4 regions of the Nonomuraea sp. B5E05 genome follow, and region 4 is predicted to be linked to each of the others. Evidence: riboswitches for the same ligand, from Rfam matches in the RefSeq annotation. Region 4 holds a riboswitch; each other region holds the start of a gene.

Region 1 (3,637 bases), on a different contig from region 4:
TTCCGGTGCCGGAGGTGAGCCAGCGCAGCTGGACTTTGCCGGAGAAGGCGTCGCCGACGGCGTGCAGGCGCCTCGGCATGGTCTCGCGCGGCTCGGTCAGTTCGAGCCCGTCGGGCAGCCCGAGAGCGCGCAGCTCCTGGCGGGTCACCTTCAGCGGGCGAAGCCCCGCCCGCGGCACGACGGCCGTGGCGGTCCCGAGGAGCCCGGCGTGGTGGGCCTCGACGGCGCACAGCATCTGGAGCGGTGACTCCACCCAGGCCGACGCCTGTTCGACCACTCCAGTCCTCCCAGCCGGGTGATGGCGCGTTCACGACCGCTTCAAGCTAGCCCGGCCGCCTTAAGCGGCCAGAAACGGTGCGTGAACAATGGAGACCATGAACTCGCTCATGCTCAACACGGACGGCGTGCAGATCCCGCAACTCGGCTTCGGCGTCTGGCAGGTGCCTGCCGGCGAGGCGGAGCAGGTGGTGACGACGGCGCTGGAGGCCGGCTACCGGCACATCGACACCGCCGCCGCCTATGAGAACGAGGAGGGCGTGGGGCGTGCCGTGCGCGCGTCCGGCCTGCGCCGCGAGAAGGTGTTCGTCACCACCAAGCTGCGCAACGCCGACCACGCCCGCGCGGAGGAGTCCTTCGACGAGAGCCTGGCCCGGCTGGGGCTCGACTACGTCGATCTCTATCTCATCCACTGGCCGGTGCCGAAGCAGGACAGGTACGTACAGGCGTGGAAGGCGATCGAGAAGATCTACCGTGACGGGCGGGCCAAGGCCATCGGCGTGTCCAATTTCACCGTCGGCACGCTCACCCGGCTCATGACCGAGACCGACATCACGCCCTCCATCAACCAGGTCGAGCTCCACCCGTACTTCCAGCAGCGGGAGATGCGGGCCTTCCACGAGGCCAACGGCATCCTCACCGAGGCGTGGAGCCCGCTCGGCCAGGGCAAGGGGCTGCTCGAGGATCCGGCGCTCGCGGTGCTGGCGGACAAGCACGGCAAGACCCCCGCGCAGATCGTGCTCCGCTGGCACCTGCAACTCGGCAACGTCGTCATTCCCAAGTCCGTGACGCCGTCGCGGATCGCCGCGAACATCGACGTGTTCGACTTCATCCTCGATCCGGAGAGCATGGCCGCCATCGGCGCGCTCAACAGGGGCCTTCGCATCGGAGGCGACCCTGACACGTTCAATTTGGTCTGATCGTCTAGCATCTTCCGCGTGCGGGACTTCACGTGGGGCATCGCGGCGACGGGCGTCATAGCGCGGACCGTGGGAGCGGCCATCGTGGCCGAGCCCGGGATGCGGGTGGGCGCCGTCGGTTCCAGGAACCTGCGGCGGGCGCAGGCCCTGGCGGCCGCGCTGGGCGCGGAGTCGGCGTACGGCTCCTACGAGCACCTGTGCGCCGACCCCGCGGTGGACGCGATCTACGTGGCGACGCCGCACACCGAGCACCTGCGGGTCGCGCAGGCCGCCATCGCCGCAGGCAAGGCCGTGTTGTGCGAGAAGCCGCTGGCCGCGACCGTGGACGACACGGAGAAGATGGTACGCCTGGCGCGCGAGGCGGGCGTGTTCCTGATGGAAGCCATGTGGATGCGGTTCAACCCGCTGATCCGCCTCATCGCCGCCGACGCGCGGCTCGGCGACATCCGGTCGGTGCAGGCCAGTTTCGGCTTCGCCATGCCGTACGATCCGGCGCACCGGCTGTGGGCCCCGGAGCTGGGCGGGGGCTCGCTGCTCGACCTGGGGGTCTACCCGTTCGGCCTGGCCCAGCTGCTTCTGGGCATGCCCACCGGCCTGCGCATGACGGGCTCCCTGGCGCCGAGCGGAGTTGACGCGGAGGCGGGCGGGGTGTTGCTCTATCCCGGCGGCAGGCGGGCTTTCGTGGAAACCTCCTTGCTGGGGAATTACCCGAACCATGCCTGTGTTGTAGGTACGCAGATGCGGGCGGACATCCACGCGCCGTTCTGGGCGCCGGAGCGGATCGTCCTCACCGGGCCTTCCATGGAGCCGGAAGAGCATGTGCTCGATCCGGCCGACAACGGATACGCCGGTGAGCTCCGCGAGGTCCGCGCCGCCACGGCCGAGGGCAGGACCGAATCCTCGATCATGCCCCTTGACGAATCCCTTGCCATGGCAGGGCTTCTGGCCGACGCTCGCAGGCAAATCGCCTAGCTGGGCCTTTATGCAGTTGTAATCCTCTTGCCCCATGTATTACCTTGTGGGGCAACTTACGGCATACGTCCGGTTTGTCCGGCTATGTCTGACCATCGCACGATAGATCACAGGATTGTCCTGTGACCGCTGAATCCGCATCACGCGGAACCGGGGACCCACGTCCTTTGGGGTGAATCGGCACTCTGGTGCCGTAGGGCAGCTTCCACGCCCGAACCCGTCAGCTAACCCGGTAAGCGGCATGGAAGCAAGGAGTTACCCCCTCGATGGCCACGTTCCGTCTTACCGCAATTCCCAAGCGAACCATCACCTGCGCCGCACTCGGCGCCAGCGTCCTCGCCTCGGCCTTCGGCTTCAACGTCGCCGCGGCCAACGCCGACACCCCGCCCGCGGACAAGCCGGCCGCCGTCTCCCCGGTGACCGACTCCAAGCAGCGCGCGGCCAAGGAGACCAAGGTCAACGTGACCGCCTCCCAGGTCCTGGACTTCGCCAAGTCCCAGGTCGGCACCTCCGAGAACGCCGCCGGCGGCGGCACCCCGTACCAGAAGTGGTACGCCGACTCGCAGCGCGCCGCCGAGACCATCGCCCGCGACGGCGGCAACCGGGCCGCGTACCTGAACGCCGCCTGGTGCGCGATGTTCGTCTCCTGGGTCGGCGAGCAGACCGGCGCCCGCCCGCAGATCGGCTGGGACGCCTACACCGTCACCCACGCCAAGTGGTTCGCCGCCAACGACCGCTTCGGCAACAAGGCCAAGCCCGGCGCCGTGGTGTTCTTCTCCTGGGACGGCGGCAAGAAGCTCACCGACATCCAGCACGTCGGCTTCGTCGTGAAGGACAACGGCGACGGCACCATCTCCACGGTCGAAGGCAACACCGGCAACGGCAAGGTCGAGGAGCGGACCCGTCCGAAGTCCCAGGTCGTCGGCTACGGCTACCCCGAGTACGCCGCCTGACCCCGGTCACCGCGAGCGAGCGCGCGTCCCGTTCGGGACGCGCGCTCGCTCGCGTTTCCGCCCGGCCGGCCGGCGGCCTAGCCGTCCGCCGCCGCTCGCTGGATGGCGTGCAGCTCGGCGTAGCGGCCCCGGCGGGCCATGAGCTCGCCGTGAGCGCCCTGCTCGGCGATCCGCCCGCCGTCCAGCACCACGATCAGGTCGGCCATGCGCACCGTCGGGAAGCGGTGGGTGATCAGGAGAGTGATGGCGGCGCGGTGGCGGCGCGCGGCCTGCGCGTACCTGGCGAAGACGGCGCTCTCGGCGGGAGCGTCCAGGGAGGCGGTCGGCTCGTCCAGCACGAACAGCAGCGGCTCCTCCCGCATCGAGGCGCGCGCCAGGGCCAGGCTCTGCCACTGCCCGCCGGACAACGTCACGCCGCCCTCGAAGCTGTCGCCCAGCTCGGTGTCCAGGCCCCTGGGCAGCCCGGCCACCGTCTCCGTGGCGCCGGCCCGCTCCAGCGCCTGCTCCACGGCGGCG
Region 2 (3,637 bases), on a different contig from region 4:
CGCGGTCGCGGTGTCGGTCTACCGGATCGTGCAACAGGCCCTCACCAACGTCGTCACCCACGCGGGGCCGACGCGCTGCTCGGTCACCGTGGACATCGACGGGCGCGCAGCCGTGATCGAGGTCGTGGACGACGGCCCCCGCCACGGCCGGCCGACGCGGCCGGGCCACGGCGGACACGGCCTCATCGGCATGCGGGAACGCACGAAGGCCTACGGAGGCACGTTCGGCGCGGAGGCGCGCCCTGAAGGAGGCTTCCGCGTGACGGCTCGGCTGCCCTACGACCTGAACGGCGACCCGGCATGAGCATCGACGCCGCCCCGCACAGTGTGTCCCCGCCCATCAGGGTGCTGCTCGCCGAGGACCAGGTCCTCGTACGCGACAGTTTCAAGCTCCTTATCGACACCACGCCGGGGCTGGTCACGGTGGGGGAGGCGGGCACCGGCGCCGAAGCCGTGCTCCTGGCCCGCCGGCATCGTCCTGACGTCGTCCTCATGGATGTGCGCATGCCAGACATGGACGGCATCGAGGCGACCAGGAGGATCTGCGCCGACCCGGCCGGCTCCGGCACGCGCGTGCTGATGCTCACCACGTTCGATCAGGACGACTACGTCTACGCCTCGCTCCGGGCCGGCGCGAGCGGTTTCCTCCTCAAGCACGCCACGGCGACCGAATTGCTGGCCGCGATCCGGGTCGTCGCCGCCGGCGAAGCGCTGCTGGCGCCCACCGTGACCCGCCGGCTCATCGCCGACGTCCTGCGACGCTCCCATCCCGCCCCGGCCACACGCGACCTCGGCCACATCACCCAGCGCGAGCGCGAGGTGCTCACCCTCGTCGGCACGGGCATGTCCAACTCCGAGATCGCCGAGCACCTGCACCTCACCGTCGGCACGGTCAAGACCCACATCGGCCGGCTCCTGGCGAAACTGCACGCCCGCGACCGGGCCCAGCTCGTCATCGCCGCCTACGACGGCGGGCTGGTCAACCCGTCGCCGCGGTGATCGCCGGACATGCCCTCAGTTCATCGAGATGTGCACGTGGTCGTAGTGGTTCTCGGTGATGCTGCCCCGGTTGGACATCGCGCTCCAGCCCGAGCCGTGGTTGATGCGCTGCTTCCAGATGACGTACTTGACGCCCAGCTTGCTCTTGTTCTTGATGGCCCACTCCGCGATGCGGTCGCCCAGGGCGGCGTTGGCGGCGGAGGGCATCGAGCCGCCCGTGCTCATCATGAAGTCACAGGCCCGGCCCAGGGGATGCTCGCCGCTGGATCCGGAGCGGAAGCAGCCGACGGTGAAGGGCAGCGCGAAGTTCTTGCCGATCTGCTCCTTCATCAGCCGCGTGCGCGGGGTGATGTTGTCGGAGCCGGACGGCAGTTCGGGCGCCCAGCCGCCGTCGGACCTGCGGTTGGTGCCGAACGGCACCAGGTCCTGAAGCTTCTTCTCGATGTCGTCGATGACGTCCTCGGCCTCGTCGCGCTGGCCGGCCACCTCGGCCGCGTCTTTGCGGATCTTGTCGGCGAGCTCGACGGCCTCCACGGAGGCCTTCTTCTTCTCGTCGCGCGCCTTGACCACGCCCTGCACGAACGCCTGCTGCTCGGCGGTGACCTGATTGAGCACCGCCGCGCCGCCGCTGTTCTCCGGCAGCATGAACGCGGGCACCCCGGGGTTGCCGTTCTGGTAGCGCAGGCGGGCTATCTCGGCGACGCGTTTCTCGGCCGTCGTCAGCGCCTCTTCGGCGGTGGCCAGCCGGGCCTTGGCCGCCTTGGCCGACTTCTGCGCCTTGGCCAGCTCGACGCGCTTGAGGTTGTAGGCCTCGATCAGCTTGTCGACCTTCTTGTTGAGCTGCTTGAGCTGCGCGCGCAGCTCGGACTCCTTGGGTTTGGGGGCCGCGGACGCCGCGGACGCCGGGGCCGCCGAAACGATGACGGCGGCGGCGGTGATGAGACCGATGGCAAGACTCGCGGGGGACGAAGCCGCCACGTAGGTGTTCCTCTCCCTCTGCCGGCCGGGTTAGCTGACGGGTTCGGGTATGGGAGCTGCGTATCCCTACCACTGATGTGGATTCACCCCAGGTGCGATGGGTCCCCGGCTCCTGGGCAACTCGCCCAGGATTAGGCGGTGCAACGGCTGTTACGGCCGATGCATAAGGGGATATTAGTGGTAGATCACGAGACATGCGACCTTAAGTAGAAATCTATTCTTGATCTACTTGTGATCGGAGCATGCGCGCGGCCTCCTCCGGCAGCACGTCGTTGACGAACGCGCCCATCGCGGACTCCGAGCCCGCCAGATACTTGAGCTTGTTGGGCGCCCGCCGGATGCTGAAGAGCTCCAGATGCAGGTACGCGAGCTCGCGATCGCGCCGCACGGGAGCCTGGTGCCAGGCCGAGATGTACGGCATCACGACCCCGAACAGCCCGTCGAAGGCCCGCAGCACCGAGGTGTAGAGCGGGGCGAAGGCCGCACGCTCCTCCTCCGTGAGCGCCGCCAGGTCCGGCACCTGCCGGTGCGGATACACGTGCACCTCGTACGGCCAGCGCGCGGCCGCGGGCACGAACGCCGTCCACAGCTCGTTGCCGGCCACCACCCGTGTTCCGGCGGCACGTTCGGCGGCCAGCACGTCGGCGAACAGGTTGCCCGCGCCCTGGTAGCGGGCCGCGGCGCCGAGCTGGAGTTTCGTCCTGGGTGTGACGTACGGGTAGGCGTAGATCTGGCCATGCGGATGCGCCAGCGTGATGCCGATCTCCTCGCCCCGGTTCTCGAAGCAGAACACCTGCTCCACGCCCTCGATCCCGGACAACTCGGCCGTACGGTCGGCCCACGCCTCCATGACCAGCCGCACCTGGGCGTCGGAGAGCTTGGAGAAGGAGGACGAGTGGTCCGAAGTGAAGCACACCACCTCGCACCGCCCAACTCCCGGACGAATCTCACTCAGCCCGCCCACATCGTGATAAGTCCCAAAATTTGTGGAGAAGGAGGGAAAGCGGTTCTCGAACACCGCCACGTCGTAGTCGTACGCCGGAATCTCCGTCGCCCGCGTGTCCGACGACGGGCACAACGGGCACTCGGCGGACGTGCCCGTCGGCAGGAACGTCCGCGTCTGCCGGTGCCCGGCCATCGCGATCCACTCCTCGGTCAGCGGATCGTAGCGCAGCTCGGACGCCACCGGCCGGGGCTCGAGCGGACGCCGGTCGAGCGCGCTCCGGTCGGCGTCGTCGCGCCGGTCGAAGTAGATCAGCTCTCGGCCGTCGGCCAGATGGGTGACGGTGCGCTTCAATGCGTGTCCTCCGCGATTATCAGTTCTCCGGCCCGCTCGGCCAGTTCGGTGCGTGCGTCCTCGGGCAGCCCCGCGTCGCTGATGACCACGTCGGCCTCGCTCAGCTCGGCGATGGTGCTGATGCCCACGGTGTTCCACTTCGTGTGGTCGGCGGGCACGACCAGCCGGTGCGCGGCCGTCACAAGCTCCCTGTCGGTCTCCGACTCCAGCAGGTTGGGCGTGGTGAACCCGGCCCGCACGCTCATCCCGTGCACGCCGAGGAAGAGCGTGTCCACGTGCAGGCGGCGGATCGCGGCCACGGCCACCGGGCCGACCAGCGCGTCGGACGGCGTGCGCACGCCGCCGGTCAGCACGACGGTGCGG
Region 3 (3,637 bases), on a different contig from region 4:
CAGGCGCTGCCTGGTGCGGGCCGGCGCCCACTCCGGCAGCTCGGCGAGGATGTCGGCGAGGGTGACGTCGGCGAGGCTGGCCCGCCATGCCCGGTGGGCGTCGGCCATCTTCTCGGCGAGGACGCAGATGCGCTCGCACTCCTCCGGGGGCAGCGCGCCGCGTCCCTGCTGACGGATCTCGCGGCACTCGTACGGCGTGGACCGGCCGTCGACGGCCTCGACGATCTGCAGCAGCGTGATCTCGGCGGCGGGCCGCGCCAGCCGGAAGCCTCCCCTGGGGCCGGTGGAGGCGGCCAGCAGCCCGGCCTTGACCAGCTCCTTGAGCTGCTTGGTGAGGTAGGCCGCGGGGAGGTCGTAGTGGAGCGCGAGCTGCGCCGCCGACGCGCTGGCTCCCGGCTCGAGCTGGGCCAGCGTGGTCGCGCAGTGCAGAACCCACTCGGTGCTCACAGGCAGCTTCACGCCCCGATTCTATCGCAGCTATTATGGATCCGTTTAGTCCATAATTAAGGGGATCATCATGCGGATCGCAGTCGCCGGCGCGACCGGGAACATCGGGGCGCTCACCGTCGCGACCCTCGAACGCGACGGCCACGAGGTCGTGCGCATCAGTCGTTCGCTCGGCGTGGATCTGGCGACCGGTGACGGGCTCGACGACGCCCTGGCCGGCGCGGAGGCGGTCGTCGACGCCATCAACGCGCCGGCGGCCGGCCCGGAGGAGACGGCGGCGTTCTTCGGCGCCACCACGCGCAATTTGCTGGCCGCCGAGGAGCGGGCAGGGGTGCGCCACCACGTCCTGCTGTCGATCGTCGGGATCCATCGCGTCGAGGGCAACGCCCACTACGCCGGCAAGCGGGAGCAGGAGCGCCTCGTGTCCGCCGGGCCGGTGCCGTGGACGATCGTGCCGGTCACGCAGTTCCACGACTTCGCCGAAATGGTGGCGGGCTGGACGGAGCAGGACGGCGTCGCCACGATCGCGCCGCTGCTCGTGCAGCCGATCGCGCCCGCCGACGTGGCCGGCGTCCTCGCCGAGCTCGCGACCGGGGAGCCTCGGGGGCGGCACGCCGACGTCGCGGGCCCCGAGCCGCAGGACCTGGTGGACATGGCCCGGCGCACCCACGAGGCGCGGGGCCGTACGGTGCGGCTCGTGCCGACGTGGTCGGGGATCTTCGGCCCGGCGATGGCGGGCGACGTGCTGCTGCCCGGCGAGAGCGCGCGCATCGCGCCGACCACTTTCGACGACTGGCTCGCCCGGCAGCGGTAGACGGAGGGCCCCGGCGCCCCCGGGATGACCTGCCGGCGCGCCCGCGGCGCCGGCAGGCGGCGCCGAATGCCGGCGGTACGCCCACCGGCTCGCGTCACAGCCGTATCACGCGTCCCATTCCGGTGGACCCGCGTACGGTGCCGGAAAAACTTTGCCAAAGCCCTGGAACGCCTGCGAGAGCGGCGATCCAGGGCTTCCCCATGGCAAACGACATTGTGCGGGGATTTGTACCGCTTGCAGCGTTTATGGGGCGTTCTATACCTTCTTGGGATTACGGCATACGGCACAGGCGAACGCTTGCCGAACCGTTTGCCGCGACGTTGACAGGCCGAATCCGCACAGCGCGGAGCCGGGGACCCACCTTTCCGGGGTGAATCGCACGCCAGCCGAGGGCTGCGCGCGTAGGGCACTTCCAAGCCCGAACCCGTCAGCTAACCCGGTAGGCACATGGAAGCAAGGAGTCGATCCCCCCATGCGCGAACTCACGCGACGTCTCACCCTGTCCGCCGCCGGCGCCCTGCTGGCCGGGACCACCGCCATCGCGGGCGTGAGCCTGCCCGCGCACGCGTCGCCCGTCGAGCCGGGCCCGGCCCAGGCGGCCGAGCAGCGCACGCTCACCTACGGCCAGGACGTGTCCAACCACCAGCCGCTGCACGACTGGGCCGCCAGCCCCGCGCAGTTCGGCATCATCAAGGCCACCGAGGGCACCGACTTCCGCGACGCCGCCTTCGCCAGGCACTGGAGCGAGCTGGGCAAGAAGGGCATCGTGCGCGGGGCGTACCACTACGCACACCCCGGCAACGACCCCATCGCCGAGGCCGAGCACTTCCTGTCCATGGTGAACTCCCAGCCCTCCAAGCCCGGCGACCTGCTGGTGCTGGACCTGGAGACCACCGACGGCAAGTCCGTCGAGGAGGTCAACGCCTGGGCCAAGGCGTGGCTGTCGCACGTGAAGGCCGAGACCGGGGTCACCCCGATGTTCTACAGCGGCTGGAACTTCGCCGACACCTACGGCAAGGGCCTGGCCGAGTACCCGCTGTGGGTGGCCCACTACAGCAAGCCGAAGGGGACGGTGACGCCGCCCGCCGACTGGAAGACCTGGACCATCCACCAGTACTCCGACTCCCCCATCGACCAGAACGTCTCGGCGCTCACCCCCGACGAGCTGCGCGCCCTGGGCCGCACGGCCGCCTGACCGGGTTCGGGCAGGCGGAGAACTCCGCGGAGCACCTGCCTGCCCGCCGCGGGTCAGGCCGCGTACGGGTCCTGGCCCGCGCGGATGCGGCCCACCATGGTCTTGAGCGCCTCCAGCGCGGTCAGGTACGTCAGCGGGCCGAAGGACACGCGGGCGACGCCGAGGGAGGCCAGCCTGCCCAGATCCATGCCGGGCATGCAGGCGACGTTGACCGGCCCGGGGACGGCCTTGACGAGGTCGCCGACCACCTCTTCCGACGGGGCCATGATGGGGTAGACGCAGTCGGCGCCGGCCTCCAGGTAGCGGCGCCCGCGCTCGGCGACCTCCTCGGTCGAGGTGGAGCCGGTCAGGAAGACGTCGACCCGCGCGTTGATCACCAGGTCGGGACCCGCCTCCCGGAGGGCGGCGATGCGCGCGGCCTGCGCGTCGGCGTCGACGAGTCCCCCGGCCCGGTGGTCGGTGTCCTCGATGTTGAAGCCGGCCGCGCCGATGGCGGTGAGCCGCTCGACGAGCTCGCCGGGCGGCAGGCCGTAGCCGGCTTCGGCGTCGACGGTCACCGGCACGTCCACGGCCCTGATGATCCTGGCGGCGATGTCGAACATCTCGCCGACCGGTGCGCCCTCGTGGTCGTCGCGTCCCAGCAGGGCGGCGATGGACGCGCTGGCGGTCGCCAGGGCGGGATAGCCGGCCTCGGCCACGACGGTGGCGCTGCCCGCGTCCCACACGTTGGGCAGGATCAGCGGGTCGCCGGGCTTGTGCAGGTCGCGCAGGAGAGCGGTGCTGGTCTTCGGCATGGTCGTTCCTTGCCTGTGAGGGTCATGTCCCTCTCTTGACTCCTGCGGCCTTCACTTCGTGACGGCTTCACGGTGTGATCGCCGGCACAGCAGGCGACGTCAGGCGAACGGCTCGACGGCGCGTCAGCGCTCGCCCGTCCCGGCCGGCGACCGTTCCAGCGCGGAGTTCCGGCGGCTGTAGGCGAAGTAGATGACCAGCCCGATCAGGAACCAGACGGCGAAGCGCAGCCACGTCACCGGGTCCAGGAACGTGATCAGCCAGATCGAGAAGACCACCCCGACGGCGGGCACCACCGGCATCCCGGGGGTGCGGAACTCGCGGTGCAGGCCGGGCTGCCGGTAGCGGAGCACGATCACGGCCAGGCACACGACCACGAACGCCAGCAG
Region 4 (3,637 bases):
CTGCTGACCATACTGCTGGTCGTAGCCGGACTGCTGCTGCCCGTAACCCTGCTGCTGGCCGTAGTCGGGCTGGGACTGGGGCTGCTGGCCGTAGCCCTGCTGCTGACCATACTGCTGGTCGTACTGCTGGCCCTGCTGGGGTTGCTGGCCGTAGCCCTGCTGCTGGCCATACTGCTGCTGGCCGTAGTCGGGCTGAGACTGGGGCTGCTGGCCGTATTGGGGTTGCTGGCCGTAGCCCTGCTGCTGGCCGTACTGCTGCTGGCCGTAGCCCTGCTGCTGACCGTATGGGGGTTGCTGGCCGTAGCCCTGCTGCTGACCATAGGGGGGCTGTTGCCCGTAGGCGTCGTCCGCCCGGTAGCCGACCACAGTGACGTCGGGGTCGGGCTCGCCGGGGTGGCGGCCCGGAGCCTGCTGGCCGTAGTGGGGAGGCGCAGCGTTCTCGCCGGATTCGTCCTGTGGGTACGGCGGCTGTCCGGTGCTCACCGTGTCACCTCGCTTCGAGTGCGCGCGTGGCACGTGTCAGGACACATGCCTGTGCTGCCCAACGTATCGACATAGGTATCAACAATCACCTTTCCATGTGGTCAAGGTCCGCGTCACCCGACGTCAGATGGAGCAGCATGCGGGTGTTGCCCAGGGTGTTCGGCTTGACGTGTTCCAGGTCGAGGAACTCCGCTACACCCTCGTCATACGAGGCCAGCAGCTCGGCGTAGACCTCGGGGGAGACCGGCGTGCCCTGGATGCGGCGAAAACCGTGCCTCGCGAAGAAGTCGACCTCAAAAGTAAGACAGAATACACGTTGCAGACCAAGATCTTTGGCTTGCTGGATCAGCGCTGAGACGATCCGGTGGCCGACTCCCGTGCCGCGGCATTCGGGATCGACGGCCACCGTGCGGACCTCTGCGAGGTCCTCCCAGAGCACGTGGAGCGCGCCACAGCCGACGATCTGCCCGCCACGCTCGGCCACCCAGAACTCCTGTACGTCTTCGTACAGCGTCACCGTGGCCTTTTTCAGGAGCCGCGAGCCCGCGCCCGCATAGGCGTCGACCAGGCGCCTGACCCCCCGCACGTCAGGCGTGCGCGCACGCCGGACCACCACCGCGGTCTCGGGCACAGTCAGTTCGGCCACCTGCTCCATGGCTCTCCAGAGTACAGATGTCATTACGGCTCGGACCTAACTCACATGTCTCCGCCCATCCTGTTACATCTCGTGGCCGGGCGTGCACGGCGTCGCGCCGGGCGGTCGTTCGGGAGGAAGCGCCACATACAGTCACTCCTGCCCGAGTGGCACCGAGATCACCTTGTGACCCTTCGGTTGTGAAACCTCTACAGAGTTGGCAGTTCTGGTTGAGCAGGAACCCGGAGTGCATTAGTGTCCAGCGACGATGATCCCCGCGTGTCGCGCGCGGGGAAGCACGCTCAATTCCTCAGGGAAGCCGGGGACCCGCCGGTGGCGACCGCCATCACGGGGTGAATCCGAGTTTTTCGGTAGGGCTGCTCCGGCCCGAACCCGTCAGCTAACCCGGTAGGCGTCTATGAGAGGAGCCTGGTTGGTGAAGCGCACACTCAACCGTGGGAGGACGTCGGCGGGCAAGCACGCCCGCCCTCCGGAACGCGCCCCGTTGCGCCGCCGTCTCGGTGTGGCGAGTTTCACAGCCGCCGCGCTGCTGCTCTCGGTTCCCACCGTTCCGGCGTCCGCCGACCCCAAGCCCTCGCTCAAAGACCTCGCCGCGCGGGTCGAGAAGATGCACGTCGAGATCGAGACGCTGACCGAGCAGTACAACGGGCAGCGGGAGAAGCTGAAGACGGCCAAGAAGGCCGCCGAGGCCGCGCAGAAGACGCTGACGGCCAGCGAGACGGATCTGGCGGCCAAGCGCGCCAAGGCCGTCCTGCTCGCCCAGAACGCCTACATCACGGGCGGGCTGAGCCGGGCGCTGGCGTTCACCTCCTCCCAGGACCCCGGCAACTTCCTCGACCGCGCCGCGACCACGTTCGCGATCGAGCAGCGGCAGGGCGAGGAGCTCAACCAGCTCACCAAGGCCAGGAAGGCCGCCGAGCGCGCCAGGGCGAGCGCCAGGTCGCGCATCAGCGAGGTCGAGAAGATCGTCAAGGACCTCGACACCAAGCGTGACAAGATCAGCAAGCTGGTCGCCAAGGTCGAGAGCAACCTGTTCAGGCGGGCGCTGGGCGAGGCCGGCCGTCCCGGCACCCGCGCCACCCGCGTCAATCTGCCGATCGCGGGCAGCGGAAAGGCCGCGCAGGCGGCACGGTGGGCGCTCACGCAGCAGCTCAAGCCGTACGTCTGGGGAGCCGAGGGCCCCGGCTCCTACGACTGCTCCGGCCTGGTGATGGCGGCCTACCAGCGGGTGGGCATCTCGCTGCCGCACTACACGGGCAACCAGTGGACGGCCGGGCGGCACATCTCACGCGACGAGATGCGTCCAGGCGACCTGGTGTTCTTCTACAGCGACCTGCACCACGTGGGCATCTATCTCGGCGGCGGCATGATGGTGCACGCCCCTCGGACGGGTGATGTGGTGCGGATCGCGTCGATCGAACGGCGGCCGTTCGCGGGCGCGGTGCGCATCGCCGATTGAAGCTCTGAGCCGAGAGGCGAGCGACGTGAAGGCGCAGTGAGCGGGCGCCGCTAGATCAGCTGGCGGCGTGCCGCCCACGCCACGGCCTCGATCGCGGTGGCGACGCCGATTCGGTCGCAGATGCCGCGCAGCCTCCGGCGTACGGTGCGGCCGCTGATGTCCAGTCGCCTGCCCACCCGATCGACCGTGACTCCTCTGGCGAGTTCCGCCAGTAACGCCAGATCCGCATGGCTCAGCTCAACGCCTTCAGTGAGCACTTCCATCGGGAGCCCTCCCCCCCAACAGCAGGCCTGGACCCCTCTTAGCCAGGCCACAGCCGCTCCTCGCAGACGGTAAACGCATCATGGAAAGGTCGTCAAGCATGACAATCGCCGCTCTTGACCAGCACTATTGACATGATCCGCCGTATGTTGCCGAGTCTCGTCCGCCGGCGGCCTTCGCCGCTCGACATACGGTCCGCGCGCCCTCTCGGTCAGGCCCGACCCGGCGCCGATCGGTCCGGCCGACGTCCCGGTTTTTGATCCATCCGAGCGCTATTTACTGCGTGATCCATACGTACGGGCGGGAACGCGCAGCCGCTCTTCACCACGGGCGGCGGCACGCGGCAAGCCAGGAGTCACCTTATTTCCGGACCTGGGCGGGCGGCACCGTCATGGCGGACCCAGCGCTGCCAGCCGTCCCCCACGAATCTCCGCACACCCGCGCGCCACTCGCCCGCGGTCTTGACCCGATGCTGACAAGCCCGGCCCTGATCCCGGGGCAGGACGGCCGATCGTCCGTCACCGCTTTCCCGGCACGACCGAGCGCCTGCCCGGCTCGCCCGCTCGCGGGGCATCCCGCCGCAACCGGTGCGGCGGGATGCAACGTGGCCTCAGTGAGTGGGCTTGACCAGGGGGAACAGGATGGTCTCGCGGATGTTCTTACCGGTGAAAGCCATGATCATCCGGTCGATGCCGGCGCCCATGCCGCCCGTCGGTGGCATCGCGTATTCGAGCGACTGCAGGAAGTCCTCGTCGAGCTGCATGGCCTCCGGGTCGCCG

What was found. A riboswitch is a leader RNA that binds a small molecule or an ion and turns the genes downstream of it on or off. The one in region 4 is predicted to bind cyclic di-AMP.
Region 1: another riboswitch for cyclic di-AMP. It lies ahead of ABGB01_RS43575 (CHAP domain-containing protein); the one in region 4 lies ahead of ABGB01_RS14395 (C40 family peptidase).
Region 2: another riboswitch for cyclic di-AMP. It lies ahead of ABGB01_RS41230 (hypothetical protein); the one in region 4 lies ahead of ABGB01_RS14395 (C40 family peptidase).
Region 3: another riboswitch for cyclic di-AMP. It lies ahead of ABGB01_RS08725 (GH25 family lysozyme); the one in region 4 lies ahead of ABGB01_RS14395 (C40 family peptidase).

What each region holds. Positions count from the first base shown of each region.
Region 1 is NZ_JBDPMJ010000048.1:24,623-28,259, forward strand. Features, by position in the region: gene ABGB01_RS43560 (hypothetical protein) at 1-277, opposite strand, end outside; gene ABGB01_RS43565 (aldo/keto reductase) at 375-1,196, shown strand; gene ABGB01_RS43570 (Gfo/Idh/MocA family oxidoreductase) at 1,215-2,168, shown strand; cyclic di-AMP (ydaO/yuaA leader) riboswitch at 2,286-2,422, shown strand; gene ABGB01_RS43575 (CHAP domain-containing protein) at 2,435-3,121, shown strand; gene ABGB01_RS43580 (ABC transporter ATP-binding protein) at 3,199-3,637, opposite strand, start outside.
Region 2 is NZ_JBDPMJ010000038.1:40,571-44,207, forward strand. Features, by position in the region: gene ABGB01_RS41220 (sensor histidine kinase) at 1-304, shown strand, start outside; gene ABGB01_RS41225 (response regulator transcription factor) at 301-999, shown strand; gene ABGB01_RS41230 (hypothetical protein) at 1,015-1,977, opposite strand; cyclic di-AMP (ydaO/yuaA leader) riboswitch at 1,983-2,125, opposite strand; gene galT (galactose-1-phosphate uridylyltransferase) at 2,192-3,274, opposite strand; gene ABGB01_RS41240 (DeoR/GlpR family DNA-binding transcription regulator) at 3,271-3,637, opposite strand, start outside.
Region 3 is NZ_JBDPMJ010000003.1:512,878-516,514, reverse strand. Features, by position in the region: gene ABGB01_RS08735 (Rrf2 family transcriptional regulator) at 1-459, opposite strand, end outside; gene ABGB01_RS08730 (NAD(P)H-binding protein) at 518-1,261, shown strand; cyclic di-AMP (ydaO/yuaA leader) riboswitch at 1,578-1,721, shown strand; gene ABGB01_RS08725 (GH25 family lysozyme) at 1,734-2,456, shown strand; gene ABGB01_RS08720 (isocitrate lyase/phosphoenolpyruvate mutase family protein) at 2,510-3,250, opposite strand; gene ABGB01_RS08715 (amino acid permease) at 3,374-3,637, opposite strand, start outside.
Region 4 is NZ_JBDPMJ010000006.1:327,390-331,026, forward strand. Features, by position in the region: gene ABGB01_RS14385 (RDD family protein) at 1-483, opposite strand, end outside; gene ABGB01_RS14390 (amino-acid N-acetyltransferase) at 569-1,138, opposite strand; cyclic di-AMP (ydaO/yuaA leader) riboswitch at 1,407-1,547, shown strand; gene ABGB01_RS14395 (C40 family peptidase) at 1,554-2,597, shown strand; gene ABGB01_RS14400 (LuxR C-terminal-related transcriptional regulator) at 2,648-2,860, opposite strand; gene lysX (bifunctional lysylphosphatidylglycerol synthetase/lysine--tRNA ligase LysX) at 3,469-3,637, opposite strand, start outside.